DNA from 2 places in the Pseudoalteromonas sp. ATL1 genome. Region 2 is predicted to be linked to the other one. Evidence: predicted binding sites of a transcription regulator. Region 2 holds the regulator's gene; the other holds the start of a gene.
What was found. The regulator sigma-54, encoded in region 2, starts transcription at its own class of promoters, with help from an activator protein. The targets are predictions, from matches to a motif close to GTTGGCACGNNNNTNGNNT.
Positions count from the first base shown of each region.

Region 1: the regulator sigma-54 is predicted to act here: its motif matches at 1,517-1,535, upstream of AC5FX4_RS01580 (TorF family putative porin).

Region 1 covers NZ_JBZYXL010000001.1:330,725-336,307, reverse strand. The annotation lists gene AC5FX4_RS01585 (aldo/keto reductase) at 1-751, shown strand, start outside; gene AC5FX4_RS01580 (TorF family putative porin) at 813-1,481, opposite strand; gene AC5FX4_RS01575 (hypothetical protein) at 1,712-2,878, opposite strand; gene AC5FX4_RS01570 (AsmA family protein) at 3,147-5,081, shown strand; gene AC5FX4_RS01565 (DP-EP family protein) at 5,273-5,583, shown strand, end outside.
Region 2 covers NZ_JBZYXL010000001.1:61,626-67,208, reverse strand. The annotation lists gene rapZ (RNase adapter RapZ) at 1-552, opposite strand, end outside; gene ptsN (PTS IIA-like nitrogen regulatory protein PtsN) at 571-1,023, opposite strand; gene hpf (ribosome hibernation promoting factor) at 1,026-1,313, opposite strand; gene AC5FX4_RS00305 (RNA polymerase factor sigma-54) at 1,341-2,846, opposite strand; gene lptB (LPS export ABC transporter ATP-binding protein) at 2,902-3,627, opposite strand; gene lptA (lipopolysaccharide transport periplasmic protein LptA) at 3,630-4,157, opposite strand; gene lptC (LPS export ABC transporter periplasmic protein LptC) at 4,147-4,701, opposite strand; gene AC5FX4_RS00285 (KpsF/GutQ family sugar-phosphate isomerase) at 4,816-5,583, opposite strand, start outside.

The DNA of each region.
Region 1 (5,583 bases), 270 kb from region 2:
TTATGGTGAGTACGAGTGCGAAGCCGCTTTTGGCCGCGCACTCAAACTTGCCCCGAGTGTGCGTAATCAAATCAAAATTATTACCAAATGCGGTATTCGCCCAGCTATGGCTAAAAAAGGCTTGGCTGGCAAAGCTAATCACTATGATTCCAGTAAAGCGCATATTATTGAGTCGGTTCAGCAAAGCCTGAAACACTTTCACACCGACAGGCTCGATGTTTTACTCATTCATCGTCCAGACTACTTAATGGACGTCGATGAAATGGCAGAAGCATTCAACAGCTTGAAGCAGTTGGGCGATGTATTGCATTTTGGGGTTTCTAACTTTACCCCATCTCAATTTGAGCTGCTGCAATCGCGTTTAACCTTTCCGTTGATCACCAATCAAATTGAGTGTTCAGTGTATGAGATGAAAGCACTGGATGATGGCACCTTAGATCAATGCCAACAACGTGGTATTCACCCTATGATTTGGTCACCACTGGCGGGTGGCAAGCTGTTTGATAAAAAAGATGCGAAAGCCAAACGCTTACGCGCCGTGTTGGAAGAGGTTGCAAACGAAGCATCAGCAAATTCTATCGATCAGATCGCCTATGCTTGGCTCAATCGTATGCCAAGCCAACCCTCCGTCGTGTTAGGTACTGGTAATATTGAACGGGTGAAGGCTGGTGTTGAATCACAGCATATTCATTTATCTCGTGAACAATGGTATCGCATCTGGCAAGGCTCAACGGGTCATAGTGTGCCTTAGCCTAAACGATAAAAGGGCCTTTCGGCCCTTGATTTGCAGCAAGTATCAAAGATTGGTTTGGTTATAAAGTAAAATCGACGCCGTAGCTCACAGACACCTGAAGATCATCGTCATTATCTAAATCTGTTTTTAATAAGGCGAAAGTGAAGCCGGATTTACTTAAACTAATACTGTAATCCATATATGTATTATCTCGTGATGTCCATTCTTGTATGGTGTCGCCGCTTGAGCGTCCAATATGTAAAGCTAACTCAGTGTCATTCAGGACGGTAAAACTGGCATTGAGCTCTAAATACAGCATTTCTTCTTCAGTACTAGAATCGTTCTGAGCGTGCAGTAAGTGACTTGCTTTGACGCTTAGCCACTGCCAAGTCAGTTCGGCGTAAAGTTCACCGAAGTCTGTATCACCAGTCGCATCTGGATAGGCGTAATACAAATAACCGACATCATAATCAAAGTGATCAGTTTTGCCTTTGTAACCAGTATAAATATCCAATTCGTGACTTGTATCATCACCAAAATCGACGTTGGATACCCATGTTCCCACGTAGAAGCCGCTTTCGTTACTGTAATCTAAGCCACCAGACACCGCTGCGCTGTCATCGGTTTGCGTCAGTCCTCGCCAATGATAGTTGGAGCTGACGGCAGCATTGGCAGTCACTTCTGCATGAACAGAAAGGGATGAAAAACTAAGACAGGCGAAAGTGAGTAAAGAGATTGTTCTTTTCATTGTATTTCCTATGAGCACTGAGTCGACTATGAATATAGCAACGCCTGAGCCAATCGTTACTCGAACTGGGAATTATCATTTAATGATATGATAAATATGAAATTTTTTAATGTTCTAAGGGCGGATAATGCTAAGGTGAGCAAAACTTATGCACTGGGATGGTGCATTTTGAATGAAATTTGCACATGTACCTATCACGACACATGTGCAAAAAGAGATTAAATGTAGGCTTAGCCGAAAATAGTGCGCATGAGTGAAATGGTTTCATCCACACTGCGGCCTTTTTCCACCTCGGCGACAATAGAATCGCGTTTAGCACGGATGTGCTCAGGGATAGATTCATCACTGAGCGCTCTATCAACTAGAATTTCAGCTGATTCTTTACCGCGACGTACCGTTTTAGTCCCACCACTGCTGGTAGTGCGCTTCGGCTTGTTCAATAACTTTAAGTAGTTTGAGTTTTCTGCGGTGTCTTTATCTGCATGGTAAAACCAACATGGTAATAGCGCTTTAATATCCGCAAGCTGCTGCTCAAATTCGTTGGCTGGGGTTGGCATGGCAAACCAAGGCATGCTTTTTATGGTCATCACCACATCTTGCCAGTAGCGCTCAAAATCACGGTTATTTAATTTAGTGACACCTAGCGCTGAGCACAAAGCATCTAGCTTACTATTGCTAATTGGCGTAAACACATCGGGGCGACGCATTGCCAACAAACGGGTTGCTGGCGCGAGCGTCGGTTTTTCATCGCTGCCGTTAAACGCCATAAAGTAAGCAACCATAAATTGTTGATAGTCTTGCTCGCTCACGTCACCTTCGGCTGGAATGTGCGCTAAGGCATCATCAAATACACCCGGTAGGTCGGCCAAAAGTTGGTGAAAGCCTTTGGCATTTTTTGTAGAGCTAAACCATTCCACATCAAAGTTGTACACACTCGGGTCGAGCGATGCGGCATGCTTACCACTAAATGCCAAGCGATCTTCAACTATCATCTCTTTCAGTGGTGTTGCGCGCTTGTCAGCAAGATAGCTGATGAGCTTGAGTTGCTCTTCAAGGGCTAATACTTCTTTGTGCTGTTCAACAAAACCGGCTAATACAGGCCAAGGCGTAATACGCAGGGTTTTAAGTTGTAAAAAGCTAATGGCATTGCTGAGTAAATCTTGCAGCTTTTTAACTGTAGGTAGTTGGTGGTCGTCCAGTAAATCAAAGTTAATGCGGTTTTTAGCCACATCTAATAACTCATAACACCACAATAAAAAGTCTTCTGGGTGGTTCTCTACTTTCACCGCCATCAGGTTTAAACTGATCTCTGTCGCTTGTTTCAAAATGTTTTGATAAATATGGCTTTCTTGTTCACCTAAGGCCATTTTCGACGGGGAAATGAGCAACTTCTTCATGCTGGTTTGAGTCTCCACACACTTACTTAAAATTCATAACAAAAGTTTAGCCAATGCCAGTTAAAACTGACAAGGGCGGGCGATCATACCTAAGTATTGAAAAGTTACAATCTGAACGGCCGTTATTTTGTGTGAAAATGTGACAACGCCATGGCTACATGCGCAATCGCGTTTGCTTAAAGTTTCTTATCAATAAACATGAATTTAACGCGTAGCAACGCTACTATATGTAGCATTAGCTTTTATTATCAGTCATTAAGGAATTGATATGAAAACCGTCGTGAAGGTTTTGGGTGGATTTATTTTAGTGGTGTTGGCCTTGGTGCTTGCCGTGCCTTTTCTTATTCCCACAGAGCGCGTGATTGCTGAACTGTCTGAGCAGGTTGAGAGTAATACGGGTCGTCAACTCAAAGTGCTGGGTGCCAGTGAGTTGTCGGTTTTACCCAGTTTAAAAATAGAACTCAACGATGTGCATTTTTCAAATATGCCCACGGGTAGCCGCAAAGAGATGGTTAGTATGCAGGCTTTGGAGGTGTATATTCCGTGGTTATCGATCCTAGGCGGCGAAGCAAAATTAGAAAAGTTTGTTATTCGTGAGCCCAATATCTTGCTAGAGACCGATAAAAACGGCGTGGCTAACTGGCAAATATTACCAACCAGCAAAACCGCGCCAAGCAACCCGACAGAGCCTTCAGTACCGGCAAAGCTGCCCGAAAACTTTGATGTGAAACTCGGTGAAGTGGCCATTTACGGCGGCCAATTTACCTACATTGACGGGCAAACCGGCGCTAAGCAAGCATTGAGTGATGTTGAAGTGAGTGTGCAGCTACCTTCGCTGTATGAAACACTTGCTATTGCCGGTTCCATTACCTATCAGCAACAAGTGTTTGAACTGAATACCACCTTGGCAACGCCCGCCAAACTGGTGAATGGGGATGCATTTAAAGTGATGCAAACACTCAATTCCAAATTACTCGATATGACCTTTACCGGCACCGTGGCGCAAATGGGCCAAGATATTCAAGGTGAGCTGAGTTTAAATGGGGATTCCATTAAAGCCATTACCGCTTGGCAAAACATTGACTTAAAAGCCAAAGACAATGCGTTTAACCAGTTTTCGGTAGAGGGCAGCATGCGTATGCAGGGGCAAACCTTTACCCTTGAAAAACTCATTGCAAAGTTGGATGAATTGGCCATTGAAGGGCACAGCACCATACAGCTAGGCAAACGCCTGAATGTGCAAGCTAATGTGGATTTAGGCATGTTGGACTTAAACCCCTATCTGCCAGAGCCAGTAAAATCAGCATCGGAGCCTAAAGAACAAAAAGAAGCACAACCGATTGTTTGGGATGATAATGCCATTGACCTATCGGCGTTAAATTCACTAGATGCCAACATTATGGTGCGCTCTACCGGCTTAAAAGCGCGAGAAATCAAACTGGGTAAAAACCAACTGTCTTTGAAGTTAAATAAAGGCGTTGCAACAATCGGTTTGGATGAATTTAATGCGTACGAAGGCACGGGCAAAGGTACCATTAATGTTGATGCCAGCCGCACACCTTATAACATCAACACCCAGTTTACCTTAGACAGCATTAACGCCGAGCCACTACTCACCGATGCGGTGGGCTTTGATAAAGTGTTGGGCAAGGGCAGCATCAATTGGAATTTAACCACGCAAGGGCAAAGCCAAAGGAGTTTTGTATCTGCCCTTGGTGGCAAACTGGCGTTTAACTTAAAAGATGGCGGCGTAAAAGGCGCCAACATTGCCGAGATGACTCGCAAAGCCAAAGAGATGCTCAAAGGCGACTTTTCATCTCTCAAAGAGGGCCTGAATGCGGATTATAACCCAGAGCAAAAAACCGACTTTTCATCACTCACGGGCAGTCTTGTATTTACCAATGGCATCGGCCGCAATACCGACTTATACCTTGCCAGCCCGCTGATTCGCATTACCGGCGAGGGCGATGTGGACTTACCGCAAACCAATGTGAACTACCGTTTAGTCACTGGCATTGTCGATACCATTGAAGGCCAAGCAAGCAACGATGACAGCACTGGCTTTAAAGTACCGCTACGTATCAAAGGCCCATTCCATAAAGTGGATGTAAATATAGATATCAGCGGCGCGGCGAAAGACAAAGCCAAAGATAAGGTAAAAGACAAGTTGAAGGATAAGCTAAAAGGGTTGTTTGGTGGGTAGGTGTTGAAGGTATTTTATTGAAGAAGGACAAACATGGCCCTTCTTCAATTTTCTCCGTTTATTAACCTAAATCGCATTGTTTTTGTTATGTTAAATACATTAACGTTGCTGTAATTCGGTGTAATCGTATTGGCGTTGTCAGTATGGTTATATAGTCGAAATCCTCAAAAGAACGATGAAGGAAACTTAAAATGAGTCAACCAGAGCAATATTGTTTCTTAGTAACACCTATAGAGTCTGTACCGGGTGAGCCAGGCACGCCATGGACAATCACATCACAGAGCAACTCTGACGAAGATGTACTTATCAAACTCCAAAATGGTGAGAAAGCCGTTTTACTTTACACCCTTGAACCTAATTGCCAAAACGAGTGGCGTTTCTCTGAAAATGGTACTTTATATACTAAGGCTGAAGATAACTTTAACTATAATCTGAGCAGTATTGTTCTAGATGAGGGTAATCAAGTTGAAGTGACTATTGAAGCGGTTAACTTAGATTTTAC
Region 2 (5,583 bases):
ACGTGCATCAAAGACATAATCCGCTTCTTTTGGAATACCATGTTTAAAACCGAACGACTGAAAGGTAACAATAAGTTGTTTATCTTTTTTACCTAAAATACGTTCTCTTATGGTTTCTGCTAGTTGATGAACACTGAGGTCAGTGGTATCGATGAGTACATCAGCACGCGAAGTGAGCACATCCAGTAGTTGTTTTTCCTCACGAATGGCTAAATCTAGCGGCAGATCGTTCATCGAGAGAGGGTGTAAGCGACGAGTCTCTGAAAAACGTTTTATTAATGTATTATCATCACTGTCTAGATAAAACAGCATCGGGTTAGCAAAGCCAGGTAGGTACTCTAGAATATCGTTGAAATCTTGCTGCTCTTTGGGGAGGTTGCGCACGTCAATACTGACTGCGATTTTATCAAAGTTGTCAGAAACACTTCTGACTAACGAGGGCAGCAAATTCACGGGGATATTGTCGACGCAATAATAGCCCAAATCTTCAAGTACACGTAGCGCCACTGATTTTCCTGAACCAGAGCGGCCACTGACAATGATTAATTCCATAATGCTTCTCTTAGTTACCTAGTGTGCTGAAGCAATAATCTCATAAAGTTCATCATCATTGCTAGCATTCCTTAGCTGTTTACAAAACTCTTTATCATTAAGTTTTCCTGCAATCTCTGCCAATGTCTTAAGATGTTGCTGATTATCACCTTCAGGCACTATCAGTGCGAGAAAAATATCAACGGGTCGATTGTCTATCGCATCAAAAGGAATACCTTGCTGGTTGACCAAGAGCATAGCGGTTACTTGTTCAATGCCGGCCATTCTGCCATGAGGAATTGCAATACCTTTACCGATCCCTGTACTCCCTAGCTTTTCTCTCGTCATTAATGCGTTCAAAATATCATGCTGGTTTAACTGAGGCAGCTGCTCATGCGCCAGTTCACTGATGTATTCAAGGACACGTTTTTTGCTATTAAAAAGGACCGCAGCTTTACTGCAGTCCTTGTTTATAATCGAGCTTAGTTTCATGATTAGTGTCGAGTAAGCTTCTCTTTATGTTTGATCACTTGACGATCTAGCTTATCAATAAGCCCGTCGATCGCCGCATACATATCCTGATGTTCCGTTGAAGCAAATAACTCTCCACCATTTACGTGTAAGGTGGCTTCGGCCTTTTGGACCAGCTTTTCAACATCTAAGATCACGTGCACATTATTAATGTGATCAAAGTGCCTTTCTAGCTTCGCAAACTTGTTGTTGACATAGTCTCTTAATGAATCAGTGATTTCTACATGACGACCAGTTAAATTTAGTTGCATAAGCATTTTCCTTCTTTGGTAATACGTCTAAATCAAGCTTTTACGCTGGTTAGACGGTGGAATGGCTAACGACTCCCGATATTTTGCTATGGTGCGTCGGGCCACCTTAATTCCTTGCTCCGCTAATATGTCTGCTATTTTGCTATCGCTCAATGGCTTTGCGGTATTTTCAGCAGCTATTAACTTTTTGATAAGCGCTCGAATCGCTGTAGATGAGCACTCACCTCCGTTTTCTGTACTTACATGGCTGGAGAAGAAATACTTCAGCTCAAAAATGCCCCTTGGTGTGTGCATATATTTTTGTGTTGTTACGCGAGAAATAGTTGATTCGTGCATTTCGACCATCTCTGCAACATCGTTTAACACCATAGGTCGCATTGCTTCAGGACCATGTTCAAAGAATGCCTGTTGTTGCTGCACAATGCAATTGGTAACTTTCATTAAAGTTTCATTTCTGCTCTCTAAGCTTTTAATAAACCACTTAGCTTCCTGTAAGTGCGAGCGAATAAACTGACTGTCAGAGCTTGATTTTACGGAACGAGACATGGCTGCATAGTGATCATTGACGCGAATTTTTGGCATGCATTCTGGGTTTAATTCTACCACCCAACGGCCTTTTACTTTCTTCACCGATACATCAGGAATGACGTATTCAGATTCTTCTCGAATGATGCTGGCCGCAGGTTTGGGATTTAAGCTGTGAATGAGCGTCATTACTTCTTTTAATTCCGCTTCTTTAAGCTTTGTCTTTTTCATCAATGTTCGATAATCACGACTCGCAAGCAACTCAATGTGCTCGTTTAAAATCATTTTTGTTTCAGTTAACCAAGGCGTGGTTTTTGGGTCAAACTGATTTAACTGTATACACAAGCACTCTTGAAGGTTACGAGCACCAATCCCTACTGGGTCGAATAACTGAATACGTTTAAGCACGGCTTCAATTTCATCAAGTTCGATGGGTTCGCCTGAGTGACCATCGTTAATACTATCTAGTATTTCTTCAGTGCTTAAGGTTAGTGTACCGTTATCATCAATGGCTTCAACGATAGCCACCGCAATTCCATGGTCAATGGGACTAAATGGTGTGAGTTCCAACTGCCACATGAGATATTCATGTAAGGTTTCGGTGGTTTCACCTTGGTAAATCGTTTCATCTTCAGGCATTGGGCCGCTGCTCGCGGCGGGGGCCGCGCTCATATATTCGTCCCAAGTTACATCCATTGCCAATTCGTCGCTCACGGTATCTTTACTCAGTGCGGCGTCGGAGTCCATCTCATAATCACTCACAGGTTCACTATCGTGGTTGTCATCATGAGAATCGTCGTGGCTATTATCTTTACCGTTTTTTTCTTGTAAGGAGGTATCGAGATCCGTGTCAGACTCTTCCACTTCCAACAGAGGATTGCTATCCAGTGCTTCTTGGATTTCTTGCTGAAGATCTAGCGTACTCAACTGCAACAGACGTATTGCCTGCTGTAGTTGTGGTGTCATGGTAAGTTGCTGCCCCATGCGCAGCTGTAACGATTGCCTCATGTACCTTTAACAATCCTTCTAATCTCTATTATTATTGTGACCTAGAATGTTTTAACTATAGCCTGAATTGCTCACCAAGGTAGACATCTCGAACGGTTTGATCCGCCAAAACATGCTCTGGCGTTCCCGACGCGATAAGCTCACCATGGGACACAATATAAGCTTTTTCACATACATCAAGGGTTTCTCGAACATTGTGGTCGGTGATCAGTACACCGATACCACGATTTTTTAAATGCTCGATAATTTTCTTTATATCTAACACCGAAATCGGATCAACACCAGCAAAAGGCTCATCTAACAGGATAAATTTAGGGTTTGCGGCTAAAGCGCGAGCAATTTCTACCCTTCGGCGCTCACCACCCGACAATGCCATACCTAAACTATCTCTAATGTGTTGAATATTAAACTCATCTAACAACTCGTTCAGTATTTGTTCGCGTGCTTCTTTATTGAGCGAGTTACGAGTTTCTAAAATGGCCATGAGATTTTGATAAACAGTTAACTTTCTAAATATTGATGACTCTTGAGGGAGGTAACCAATACCTAGTCGAGCACGATTGTGCATTGGTAGTAAGGTAATGTCGTGGTCATTAATGCATACTGAACCATGATCGCTGGGTACTAATCCAACAATCATATAAAAACTCGTTGTTTTTCCCGCACCATTTGGTCCAAGCAGCCCGACAATACTACCAGCTTCAACACTTAGACTGACATTTTTAACGACCTGTCGCCCTTTATAGCTTTTTGCTAATGCAGTTGCAGTTAATACGCTCATGCTTAATTACCTTTGCCAGCTTTCTTTGGATTTTTTTCGGGAACCAAAATTGTGTGTACTCGTGCGTTGTCTTGCTCACCGCGTTCTGCACTGATGAGTTGTTTTTCCATATCATATATTATTGACTGTGCGCGAATAATTTGACCTGCTTGGTTTATTTTTGCATCCCCTTTGATCTCTAAGGTGCGATTGGCTACGTCATAGCGAATTTCTAGTGCACTTGCCGTTAGCTCTGTACCATCCGGCTGTTTTTCTGAAAATCGCGCTGGAGAACCCGTTGCGACCAGCAACTGCTTATTGTCACCAAGTTCTTCTCTTCGATGTACTTCTAGCTTATCAGCATTGATTTTTCGATTGCCGTGAATGATTTCGACATTTTGCTCGAAAATCCCAATATTGGTTTTCAATTGCGCTTGTTGTTTGCCTGCTTTAATTGATACCTCATCGGCAGAGTTTGTTGATTGAGCGAGTGCAAGCTGGCCGAATAGTAGGCCGACCACAGCGAGTGAATACATGAGTTTATTGGTCATAATAAATAGTTCGAGTATGGTTAATGAGTTCAATAATATCTGTGTTTAAATCGGCATAAAGACCTTTGCCATTAATCTTCAAGCTAGGCCCTGTGATCTCGACAGGTCGCTCCGATTGCATCAGACGTTCTTTTATTTCAACGCGGATATTATCTGCTTTTATCAAGTTAATCATTGCGCCTGTTGTTAGGTTTTTGGCCTCAACATTGCCTTCCAACATGAGCGTATTATTTTCGTATAGCGTTGCTTCTGTTGCCGATATCAGCCAGTTTTGTGGGCCGTTATAAAGCGTAAAAACGGGTTTAGTAAAATGACTAAAGCCGAGCTCTTGATACAATTCCATTTTGTCAGCGGTCACCGTGTAACTTTTTATGCCCGTTTCATTGTACGATGTTTGTTGTAACTGCATCGCGATGTAGTCGGGCTTAGCGATAACATCATTTTGCTTATTGAGCTGATTATCATTTTGCGTTAAATACGGATACCAAAGCCATGTCATTGCGATGACAAAAATCGCGAATATGAGTACTCGAGTATTACTCATCATACACATCCCAACATGGAGTTTGGCCAAAAGCTGAACATGTTGTCACCATAGTTATGGCGTTCTGAACTATTGATGAATGGCTTCACGATGCTTACAAAGAACTCCATCATGTTAAAGCACTCCCGCACGTAACAAATCCTGTGTGTTTAGAGCCCCAATGGGACGCTTTTCATCATCTATGACTACTAAACCATTAATTCGTTTCGTTTCCATAATGTTAAGTGCCTCTGCAGCTAACATATGCTCAGTTGCTGTCGTGCAGTTAATGGTCATGGCTTGATGGATAGGTGTGACATGCAAATCAACGCGTTGCTCGATAATACGGCGTAAATCACCATCGGTAAAAATCCCCTGTAGCTGACCTTGTTCATTAACAATAGTGGTCATGCCGAGTCCTTTGGAAGACATTTCAAATAGGGCATCTTTGATGGTACTTAAATGAGAGACCTTGGGTACTTGTTCACCTTTGTGCATAATGTCGCCCAATGTGAGTAGCAAACGCTTGCCTAACGAACCACCAGGATGAGAAAGAGCAAAGTCATCGGCAGTAAAGCCTCTGGCTTCTAAAAGCGCAACGGCCAGCGCGTCGCCCATAACCAGTGTTGCAGTTGTACTGGCTGTTGGCGCGAGTCCAAGCGGGCATGCTTCCTGAGATACGGCAATACATAAATGAATATCAGACAATTTTGCCATAGAAGATTCAGAGTTACCTGTCATCGAAATGGTTTTGGCACCAATGCGTTTGATGACGGGAATGATATTGAGTACTTCACTTGTTTCACCTGAGTTTGAGATCAGTAACACAACGTCTTGTTTGGTGATCATGCCTAAGTCACCGTGGCTTGCTTCACCCGGGTGAACAAAAAAAGCAGGGGTACC